One region of the Bacillus sp. ISL-47 genome, then DNA from elsewhere that is predicted to be linked to it. Evidence: riboswitches for the same ligand, from Rfam matches in the RefSeq annotation. Region 1 holds a riboswitch; each other region holds the start of a gene.
The links. Region 1 has a riboswitch for S-adenosylmethionine ahead of metK (methionine adenosyltransferase). Riboswitches for the same ligand answer to the same signal wherever they lie in the genome.
Positions count from the first base shown of each region.

Region 2: another riboswitch for S-adenosylmethionine. It lies ahead of J7I93_RS16975 (Na+/H+ antiporter NhaC family protein); the one in region 1 lies ahead of metK (methionine adenosyltransferase).
Region 3: another riboswitch for S-adenosylmethionine. It lies ahead of J7I93_RS22410 (methionine ABC transporter ATP-binding protein); the one in region 1 lies ahead of metK (methionine adenosyltransferase).

Region 1 is NZ_JAGGQS010000093.1:4,658-8,492, forward strand. It holds gene pckA (phosphoenolpyruvate carboxykinase (ATP)) at 1-44, opposite strand, end outside; gene J7I93_RS24825 (thiol-disulfide oxidoreductase DCC family protein) at 263-637, shown strand; SAM riboswitch class I at 743-859, shown strand; gene metK (methionine adenosyltransferase) at 1,344-2,540, shown strand; partial or broken gene asnB (asparagine synthase (glutamine-hydrolyzing)) at 2,835-3,835, shown strand, end outside.
Region 2 is NZ_JAGGQS010000048.1:108,936-112,770, reverse strand. It holds gene J7I93_RS16980 (exonuclease SbcCD subunit D) at 1-727, opposite strand, end outside; gene J7I93_RS16975 (Na+/H+ antiporter NhaC family protein) at 954-2,288, opposite strand; SAM riboswitch class I at 2,375-2,478, opposite strand; gene J7I93_RS16970 (hypothetical protein) at 2,890-3,048, shown strand; gene J7I93_RS16965 (DUF421 domain-containing protein) at 3,118-3,702, opposite strand; gene J7I93_RS16960 (cold-shock protein) at 3,822-3,835, opposite strand, start outside.
Region 3 is NZ_JAGGQS010000073.1:91-3,925, forward strand. It holds gene J7I93_RS22400 (C40 family peptidase) at 213-1,211, shown strand; gene J7I93_RS22405 (CsbD family protein) at 1,293-1,484, opposite strand; SAM riboswitch class I at 1,695-1,799, shown strand; gene J7I93_RS22410 (methionine ABC transporter ATP-binding protein) at 1,880-2,893, shown strand; gene J7I93_RS22415 (methionine ABC transporter permease) at 2,883-3,548, shown strand; gene J7I93_RS22420 (MetQ/NlpA family ABC transporter substrate-binding protein) at 3,654-3,835, shown strand, end outside.

The sequences.
Region 1 (3,835 bases):
TTTAGTAATTCGCTCAATTCGTTTGATATGCTTACAGAGTTCATCTGATGAATACCTTCCTTTTTCCGATTTTTTTATGAAAGTGATTACATCTCAAAATTAGTATAACACATTAAATTAATTAGTCTATACTATTGTGATAAATTTTTACCCAATGTTATAGAAATATCACAATTAGACTAAAAAATACATTTTAACGCCTTATAACCGGTATATGTTAAAATAGAAGAAAGTGTTAAGTCTGAACATGGGACTGGTATTAATGAAGACAATTGCCCTTTATGATGGAACGTGCTCTTTATGCAAGGAAACGAAGCGGCTTTCTAAAAAGCTTGATTGGCTGAATAGGGTCGAGTGGGTTTCCTTGCAGGAATATGAAAAAAATCCGAACTCCATTTCGTTTTCCAAACAGGAGTTGCGAAAAGAACTTCATATCATTAGTCCTAATGGTGATATTAAAAAAGGGTACTATGCCGTAAGGAGACTTCTGCTGCAATTTCCTGCAACCTTTTTAGTAAGCATTCTATTATATATCCCATTTACACCTATAATCGGAAATCCCATTTATCAATGGACCGCTAAAAACAGGCATAAATTCTTAAAGAATAAGTGTGATGACGGAAGCTGTTCTCTGTAAGGGTATCACCTTATTTTCTTAAGGGAAATTTTAATAAAGAAATTGATTAAAATTTGTTGACATAAATCGATAAAATACGGTATGATTCAACCTTGAACGGATACTCTCTTATCCCGAGCTGGTGGAGGGACAGGCCCTATGAAACCCAGCAACCTGCTAAAAGGCAATAAACAGCAAAGGTGCTAACCTGACGCAAGGACGTAATTCCTTGAACGATAAGAGTGAAAGGCGCGAATTGATTTGCTTTCAACCTTTTCACTAATGAGAAGGTTTTTTATTTTGCTTATCTAGCTCCAGCACCCAGCTCCTCGAGGTCATAAGCCATTCCCTTGCAGAAGGCAAAAAACGCCTTCCTTCAGGGCCTGTCTTATGCTTGTCGGAGCTACCCGGGTGCTTGCGCTTTTAAACTGGCAATGAAATGAACGGCTTTTGGAATGTACTATTTATGTGAGTTTTATGGCCTGGCTCTGCTAGCGAGTTTGCTTTTTTAAAGGCAGCTTCCAGCGGTGCTTAAGAAAATGAACCTTGGCTTTGTGGTCAGCGTTTCCAATTTTCTTAATAAAAACTCCATGTTTATTTCATACTACTAAGGGAATGAGTTCCGTATCAAACAGAGATCCTTGAAATGCCAGGAAAAAGTTTTTTTTGAGGCTGCTTCCGCGTTTCTAATTCTCGCTCAATTTTCTATTTATAAGGAGGAAGCCAGATGTCAACAAAGCGTCGTTTGTTTACTTCTGAATCAGTTACTGAAGGTCATCCGGATAAAATTTGTGACCAAATTTCTGATGCAATTTTAGATGCGATTTTATCTAAAGATGCGAATGCCCGCGTTGCTGCAGAAACTTCTGTAACAACAGGACTTGTATTAGTCGCAGGTGAAATCACAACATCTACATACGTAGATATTCCAAAAATCGTTCGTGAAACGGTGAAAGAAATCGGTTATACCCGTGCTAAATATGGTTTCGACTCTGAAACATGTGCAGTCTTAACTTCCATTGACGAACAGTCAGCGGATATCGCCATGGGTGTTGACCAGGCGTTGGAAGCACGCGAAGGAAATATGAGCGATGAGGAAATCGAAGCAATCGGTGCAGGAGACCAGGGCTTAATGTTTGGCTTTGCCTGCAACGAAACAAAAGAGCTTATGCCTCTTCCGATTTCTTTAGCACATAAAATATCCCGCCGCCTGACAGAAGTGCGCAAAGAAGAGATTCTTCCCTACCTTCGTCCGGACGGCAAAACTCAGGTAACGGTTGAGTATGATGAAAATGACAAGCCTGTCCGTATTGATACGATTGTTATTTCCACTCAGCATCATCCGGAAATCAGTCTGGAGCAAATCCAGCGCAACCTGAAGGAACATGTCATCAATCCGGTTGTTCCGAAAGAACTAATCGATGAGGATACAAAATACTTCATTAATCCAACAGGACGTTTCGTTATCGGCGGACCTCAAGGGGACGCAGGGTTAACGGGACGAAAAATCATTGTAGATACTTACGGCGGTTATGCACGCCACGGCGGCGGAGCGTTCTCCGGTAAGGATCCTACAAAGGTTGACCGTTCTGCTGCCTATGCTGCACGTTATGTTGCGAAAAACCTTGTAGCTGCTGGTTTAGCAGAAAAAGTGGAAGTACAGCTTGCATACGCTATTGGTGTAGCACAGCCGGTATCCATATCTGTAGATACATTCGGCACAGGAAAAGTAGAGGAAGATGTGCTTGTTGATCTTATTAGAAAGCACTTTGATCTTCGTCCTGCAGGCATTATTAACATGCTTGACCTTCGCCGCCCGATCTATAAGCAAACAGCTGCTTACGGCCATTTCGGACGTACAGATGTTGATCTTCCTTGGGAGCGTACAGACAAAGCAGAAATTCTACGTTCTGAAGCCCTTTAATCATAAAGCGGGAGTTGCATTTAATATGTAACTCCCGCTTTCTTTTTTACGTCTTTAAACATATAAGGGAAAATTCACCCGTTTAGGGTCTTTCTGCCCTTTAGGCGTTTACCGATTTATGTTATCGTATAAACTTCTGATAATGGTCTTATTTTCCGCTGAGGTTTTTTTCATAATCCCCGTGCTAATTTAAAATGATTAGTGGTAGTATTATAGGGTATGTTTTTTAAAGACAGAGGAGCCGTTTAGGCTATATTAAATAACGAGAAAAGAATGGAGTAGGTGACGTACATAATGTGTGGTTTTATTGGTTGTGTACATGATAAAGCACAAAATTACCGTGACGCAGATAAAGAGCAATTTGAAAATATGAATGATATCATTACCCATCGTGGCCCGGATGATTCGGGATATTATTTTGATGAGCATATCCAATTCGGCTTCCGGCGTTTGAGTATTATCGATATTGAAAGCGGACATCAGCCGCTGACTTATGAAAATGAGCGTTATTGGATTATTTTTAATGGTGAAATTTACAACTATGTGGAATTGCGTGAAGAACTTCTCAATGCAGGCTTAAGCTTTGAAACTAGCTCTGATACAGAGGTTATTATCGCCCTATACAGCCATTTAAAAGAAAAGGCTGTTGAAAAGCTTCGCGGCATGTTCGCTTTTGTAATTTGGGATAAACAGGAGCAGTCATTATACGGAGCAAGAGATCCATTCGGGATCAAACCTTTCTTTTACTATGACAAAGGGGACCGTACCTTCTTTGGTTCAGAAAAGAAGAGCATCCTATTGGCGCTGCAAAATGATGTATTGAATTATGATTCCTTGCAGCACTATTTAACCTATCAGTTTGTGCCTGAGCCAAATACGATGTCAGAAGGAATCCATAAGCTGGAGCCAGGACACTATTTTACGAAAAAAATTGGCGCTCCAATGGAAATCAACCGCTATTGGAAAGCAGCTTTCCATCCTGTAAAAAAATCGGAAGCAGACTTTACGAAAGAAATTAGAGATGTATTGTTTGATTCGGTTAAAATGCACATGCGTGCGGATGTCCCTGTTGGTTCCTTCCTTTCCGGCGGTATCGACTCATCCATTATTGCTTCCATTGCAAAGGAGTTCCATCCGGCTATTAAAACTTTCTCTGTCGGGTTTGAACGCAATGGCTTCAGCGAAGTGGATGTTGCGAAAGAAACGGCTGAAAAGCTTGGCGTTGAAAACATCAGCTATATCATATCGCCCGAGGAATATATGAACGAGATTCCAAAAATCATGTGGCATATGGA
Region 2 (3,835 bases), on a different contig from region 1:
AGATCGACTTTTCCTGTTTCGCCTCAGAAAAAGAATACTTTAAAAGTGAGCCAGAATAACGGATTTTGTCATGTTTGATGGCATCAGGACTATGCAAATGCCCGAGTGCTGTATACGAAAAAGGATCGAAGCAATTAGAATGAACACAGCCTGAACCACCGACAGAAAGAGTCCTTTCCGAGTCGCTCGTCGCCCCTCCTAGTACAAAAGCATGCCCAACTAAAACATTGGGTTCATTTGGGTTCAGAGATTCTTCTATTTTCCCGACAATCGACTTCATAGCATCGTCATGTGAATGGACTCTGTCGTCATCAAGCAAATGCCTGACCATGCCTGGTTCTGCATAAGGTACAAGGTAAAAGTTAACACCATCTATATGTATAGGCCTGAAATCATTTACCAGCTTTCCTGATAAATAGAATTGGCTCTGTCTGTACCACGAACTGCCAAAGGAAAGCCTTTCGGCGCTGTCATGGTTTCCGCCAATTGCTACTACTGGCGTTTTAAGTTCTACATTTATTTTAAAAAGAATTTCATTTAATAATTCAACAGCATCAGTTGGAGGTACAGACCGGTCATATAAATCTCCAGCGATAACAACAGCATCCGGCTTTTCTTGTTCAACCACTTCAACAAATTGATTTAAAAAATGGCGCTGGTCTTCCGTCATGTATACTCCATGAACCAGTTTACCTAAATGCCAATCCGCAGTATGGATAAATTTCATATCAATCACCCTCTATTCCTACCATGATTAAATATATACAATGTTACCATTATAGCAAAACAAAAATTGAAGTACTTCTGCAAAATAAGGAAACTAAACTAGCAGAACATTCGTTCTTATTATATCAGGAAAAATTTCCAATAGATAGATTTTCAGGAAAAATAATAAGAGCCTATAACCTAGGCTCTTATATCTTTCATTATATATGATTCTTCTGGAACAACCTTTAACCCCGCGGAGCAGATTCCTCCAATGTGCTATTCTTTACCTCTTCATGCACTTTTAGTTTGGGGAAATTAATAAGAATGGCGATTACACCAGTGATTCCAATTAATAGTGGATAAATTGAGTATGGCATAATGCTCACCGGCGAAATTGCAGCGAGACCGGAAGCTGCCAGCATCTGTCCGCCATATGGAATAAATCCTTGTACGAAACAAGCGAAAATATCTAGTATACTTGCAGATTTACGCGGATCTATATCATATTGATCCGCTATATTTTTAGCCAGGGGGCCTGCAATGATAATGGAAATGGTATTATTTGCAGTAGATAGATTGGTAAGTGAAACAAGCGATGCAATACCAAATTCAGCACCCCTTCGAGAGTTTATTTTGCTTGTAACTATGTGCAGCAAATAATCAATTCCCCCGTTATAGCGAATAATCTCAACAACTCCGCCAATTAGGATAGCTATGATTGCAAGAGTTTGCATTCCTGCCATCCCTTCTGCAATCATTTGCAAGAAGGAAACCAGCGTGTAGCTTCCGTCAGCAATCCCAATCAGCCCTGCGAGCAAGACCCCGCCGCTTAGAACAAGAATAACATTCATTCCTAACAAAGCAGCAGAAAGTACCCCCAAATATGGAACCACTTTAAGCAAGCTATAATCCTGGCTTGTTACCGCACTTTCCTGACCAGCTGTTAAGAACCCTAGAATTATAGCAGTTGCCAGAGCTGCAGGCAGCACAATTAAAAAATTTACACGAAACTTATCCTTCATTTTTGTCCCTTGGGTCCGGACTGCTGCAATAGTAGTATCAGAAATCACAGAAAGATTATCACCAAACATGGCACCGCCAATAACAGCAGCCATTGCCAAAGCTACGGATATATCGGTTTCAGCAGCCAGTGCAACACCTATTGGAGCAAGCGCAACAACTGTACCTGTTGAAGTGCCCATTGATAGAGAAATAAAGCAGGCGATAATAAAGATCCCAACCATAAGCATATTTTGCGGCACATAGGATAATGCCAAGTTGACTGTCGAATCAACTGCCCCCATTCCTTTAGCCGTTCCCGAAAATGCACCTGCCAGTAAAAAAATTATAGCCATCAAAACAATATTGGGATTTCCAGCCCCTTTCGTGAATATATCAACCTTTTCCATAAATGGAGTCTTCCTGTTCATGGATAGGGCAATTCCTGCTGTTATTACCACAGCCACAATAATTGGAACTTTTTTAAAATCACCTGTTGCAAGGCCGCTCCCAATAAAAATCAGAAGGAATGCCAAAAGCGGGAGTAAAGCCCATGGGTTACCATTTTTGTTTGTTTTCATACTAATCCTCTCTCCTTAATTGGTTTTAATGACATAATAAAAAGACCTCTTCAAACAAGAAGAGATCTCTGCTATATTACAGTCCCCTCTTATCTGCCAAGCATAATGCTTGCTGGATTTGGCACAGCACTCACATGAGCCCGCTGCCGAGACATCTTAGGGCCAGTCCCTCCGTCTCTCTTGATAAGTTAAAAGTTATGAAGTTATTATTACTAACTCATGTCTGAAAATTATACAGGAAATTGATTAAAGTTCAAGCTTTTTTATATGCAATTTTAAATTTTTCTATTGATTTCCCATCAAGGTAACCACTTTCCCCGGCCGGTCCTGAGCCTCCTCGGCGCAGTGAGCCTGTGGGCTCATCCTTTGATCAGCACTCCAGCAAGCTTTTGAATAAGCAGCCTTGAATAAATATCGCACGAAGGAAATCGAATACATTTTCGGGCATCTAGAGCCTTCCGCCCCAATCAACAGGGTGCTAAAATCAACTTTTGGCTTTAACACAGCGTTTTTATAAGAAATCCTTGCCTGCTCTAAACTACACAAAAAATTAATAATTTTTTCCTTAAAATGAAATACTAAGGAAAAAAGGAGTGAAAAGATGTTCGATCGAAAGGTAATTCGTTTTTTGGTTGGAAGCACAATCTTATCCAGTATATTCAGTATCGGGATTGTGATCATGACCATTCTTCATCACTTACGAATACAGGAATTAATACTAGATACGAGGAGAAGCCTGCAAAACACCAACTCAGATTAAAGAAAAAGCCGCGAATAGTTAGCGGCTTCTTTAATTCCCACAATTTTTTATTGTGTATAAGATTCCAAATTAGTGCAGGTCCTGGGAGTGCGGCTGGGGATGTCCTTCTTTAAGTTCCTGGAAAATATCATTTGACTGCTGCGGGACAGGCTGCACAGGAGACTGTAAAATCATCCAGCCCATTAATCTTTTAAACTCGCCTGCTGTTAAAGGCTTTGCATCATCCATTAATTCGTATCCAAGCTGGCCATTAGGTTCAAGTGTTGCCATTTTCACATCTGAAATTTTTGTAATTCCGTTCGTCCTCAGTCTCATTTCCAATTGATCAGCAGTAAATCGGAGTTTTCTCATATTTGCGGGCTGAAGCTTCCCATTTTCAATTACGATTTTGGATTTGCCGGTTATAAACTTTTCTATAAAGTTAAACTTTACCTGCAAATACTCCATTAAAATTAATGATCCAATAAAAATGGCTGCAGCCACAATAGTTTTCCACACACTTGTCTCAATAATTGGCTGAATAATGATGGAACCAATTGAAATCATAACAACTGTTTGGGCAAGTGTCATTTGCGAAATAGATTTCCTGCCTGCTATGCGCAGCAACAAGACTCCTGCAAAAACTAATAGTAATGATTGCCAGGCAAAATTCATCCTGTAAATCCACCTTCCTTTTTCTTTTAGGATGTGGTAAAAACCGGACTAATATGCAATCTTTGCAAAAATAAAACAGCCTGGCCAATGGCCAGGCTGTTTTTCTATGGGTCTGTCAATTATAGTTTAGTTA
Region 3 (3,835 bases), on a different contig from region 1:
TGGGGTATATTTCACTTGTTTTTCCATGAACAGTTTAAATTACTAATATTTTCTGGGATAAAGTAACTATATTAAATTGGGCGGTTTAGTTATTAGAGGGAAGTTAAGGAGTAGATTGATAGTTTTTCCATCTGCTCCAATATTTTCAGGTAGGATTATACTAGATTTATTACTAATATAAGGTTGTCAAAGAAATTTAAGGAGTGTACAACTTGAAAAAACAACTACTTACAATGGCTGCGACAGCTGGTTTATTGTTTACAACGTTTAATGGTGAAGCAAGTGCTCATGAAAATAGATATAAAGTTCAGTCAGGCGATACATTGTGGAGAATTTCAATCAATAATAGTCTGTCAGTGGAAGAATTAAAGAAATGGAATAATATTTCTGGTTCGACGATTTATACCGGACAGTCTTTATCTTTGTTGGCACCGCACAGTCATAAGGCTTCAACTGATACATCAAGCAGTGGAGCAGTCAGCTATACAGTGAAATCAGGCGATACTTTATGGGGAATTGCAAGAACATATGGCCTTTCCGTCAGCACTCTTAAGAGTTTGAACGGACTAAGCAGCGCTACTATTTATCCAGGCCAAAAGCTTAAGGTCAAAGGCACATCTGAAAGTGTTTCTTCGCCTGCAGCAACGGCTTCTGCAGGAAGCAGCAGTGTCTATACAATCCAAAGAGGCGACACTCTTTCAGGAATTGCATCTCGCCATAACTTATCGGTTTCAAAATTAAAGGGAATGAATAACCTTTCTTCTGATCTTATTTATGCAGGTCAAAAGCTAAAGGTTTCAGGTGCAGCTGTAAGTCAGACAACAGAAACAAAAGTAGCGGCTCAGACTGCATCACAGGTTGACGAGCTTATAGCGGAAGCTAAGACATATATGGGTGTCCCATACTTATGGGCAGGAAGCACTCCGTCAGGATTTGATTGCAGTGGCTACCTAAACTATGTATATAGCAATGTGGGAATCTCAATTCCTCGTACAGTAGCATCCATTTGGAGTGCTACGAGGTCAGTTTCATCACCAAGACCAGGGGATCTTGTTTTTTTTGAAACGTATAAATCAGGTCCATCCCATGCTGGAATTTATCTTGGTAATAACAAGTTTATCCATGCAGGTTCTTCACGAGGAGTAGAAATCAGTGATATGAATAATTCCTACTGGAAGCCACGCTATCTGGGTGCAAGAACAACTTTCTAATCTACTACCCAATTATTCATGTGTCAAACATAGAAATACCAAAAGGTAACCAACGTCTACCGGCGTTGGTTACCTTTTTTATTAGTCTCTTGAATCATTAAAAGTTTTAGAGAGGGCTTCTTTGGCATCTCCCCATTTTTCTTTTGCTTCGCCTTTCACTTTGTCCATATTGCCTTCAGCTTCTTTTGATTCATTATTTGTAAATTTGCCGTATTGCTTTTTCAGTTCGCCTTTTAGTTGGTCTACATTCCCATTCGTTTGGTCGCGATTCATTTAAGATCTCCTCCTTGATTAATTATTTCTTGCTTTTTATTTACCCGTAGGACCTCTGCTAAAACAAAATAAACAATTATAAATATTTCCTCAAAAAAAATTACTTACTGCCGCAACGATGAAAGCGCTTTTCTCAACTGTTTGAATAAAAAAGAATTATTGACAATTCTTTTGTTTAGATATAGTATTTTCACTATCAACTTAATAGCTAACTTATCAAGAGTGACTGAGGGATCAGGCCCAATGACGTCCGGCAACCTCCTTTATGGAACGGTGCCACTTCCTGCAGAATGATTTCATTCTGAAAGATAAGTCGTAATACATACGCGATGCCTCTTTCCGAATGGAAAGAGGTTTTTTATTTGAATAAGGGGAGAAAGAACGGGGGGATCTGCATGATAGAAATAAAGAATCTGGTAAAAGTATATGAAACCAAAAAAGGGAGAGTAACAGGTGTTGACCATGTGTCACTTACAGTGGATAAAGGAGAAATTTTCGGAATTGTAGGATATAGCGGTGCAGGTAAAAGCTCGTTGATCAGATGTTTAAACTTATTGGAAACGCCGACTTCAGGGGAAGTGAAAATTGATGGACTATCTTTAACCTCATTAGGAAAAAAAGAGCTGCGCCAGGCGCGATTAAAAATAGGTATGATTTTTCAGCATTTTCACCTGGTTAGTTCAAAAACAGTCTATGAAAATATAGCTTTTGCTTTAAAAGCAGCACATAAGACGACGGGCGAAATAGATGCAAGAGTGAAAGAATTGCTTGATATGGTAGGGTTAACGGATAAGCGGGAGGTCTATCCTTCACAGTTGAGCGGAGGTCAAAAACAAAGGGTCGGAATTGCCCGGGCATTGGCCAACAACCCATCCGTCCTTCTATGCGATGAAGCAACATCTGCATTGGACCCGAGCACAACGAAATCGATCCTGTCACTTTTAAAGAAAATTAATAAAGAGCTTGGCTTGACCATTGTATTAATCACCCATGAGATGGAGGTTGTTAAAGAGATTTGCGATCGGATGGCCGTCATGCAGGATGGGAAAGTTATCGAGGAAGGAAAAGTGTACAATCTTTTCTCAAATCCTCAGCAGCCGCTGACAAAAGATTTTATTAACAGTATCCTTCAATTTGATTTGCCGGAAAAGCTTTTAAAGGAACGGAATGGAAAGATTATAAAAATATATTTCCAGGGAAGCATCGCAGAGGAATCCGTCATCTCAGATGTGTTCCAGCAATTTAAAGTTAAAGGCAATATCCTTCACGGGAAAATTGAGTATATACAGGAAACTCCGCTTGGGATCTTTGTAATGGAACTGACTGGTGCGCCGCTCGAGATTGAACGTGCCATCCAGTATATAACTGAGCGCACAAGAAATTTGGAGGTGATCCGGGATGCAGCTTGATAGTCTAATAAGCATATTGCCAGAACTCAATAAAGCTTTTTTTGAAACAATCTATATGGTTTCCATTTCAATAGTGGTAGCCATTGTTGTGGGACTGCCGACTGGTGTGCTGCTATTCGTAACAGATAAAGGGCTATTCCTGGAAAATACAGCTTTTAAGAATATAGTTGGCTTTATCGTAAATATGGTAAGATCCATTCCATTTATTATATTGCTCATCGCGCTTTTGCCGTTAGCCAATTTGATTACTGGAACAACGATAGGTCCCACTGCAGCATCTGTTTCACTTTCAGTAGCAGCCATTCCATTTTTCGCAAGAATGGTTGAACAGTCTTTGCGGGAGATCGATAAAGGTGTGATTGAAGCAGCTGTAGCTGTGGGAGCATCACCGTGGATGATTATAAAGGACGTCCTTGTCCCTGAGGCAAAACCTGGAATTGTCCAGGGGATTACAATTACAGTCATTAGCCTTGTCGCATACTCAGCAATGGCCGGCATTGTCGGCGGCGGTGGTGTGGGTGACCTGGCCATCAGATTTGGATATTACCGATATGATAATACAGTTATGTTTACAACCGTTATTATTCTAATTTGCCTGGTCCAAATATTCCAATTTGCTGGAGACCGGATTGCAAGATTAGTTGATAAAAGATAGATAAAAAAGTGGGGGCGAGGGGTAATCGGCGATAGTCTTAACCTCCACTAAATGAATCGCACCTATAGACAATAGTCTAAAAAACACAACAGGGGGAAAATAGAAATGAAAAAAATTGGATTACTATTCATGTTTGTACTCGCATTGGGCCTGTTGGCAGCATGCGGAAGCAAAGAATCAGATGCAAAGAGCGATAAAAAGGAAGTTACCATCGGAGCTACATCAGGACCGTATAGTGATATGGTTAGCAAGGCAATTAAACCTGTACTTGAAGAAAAAGGTTATAC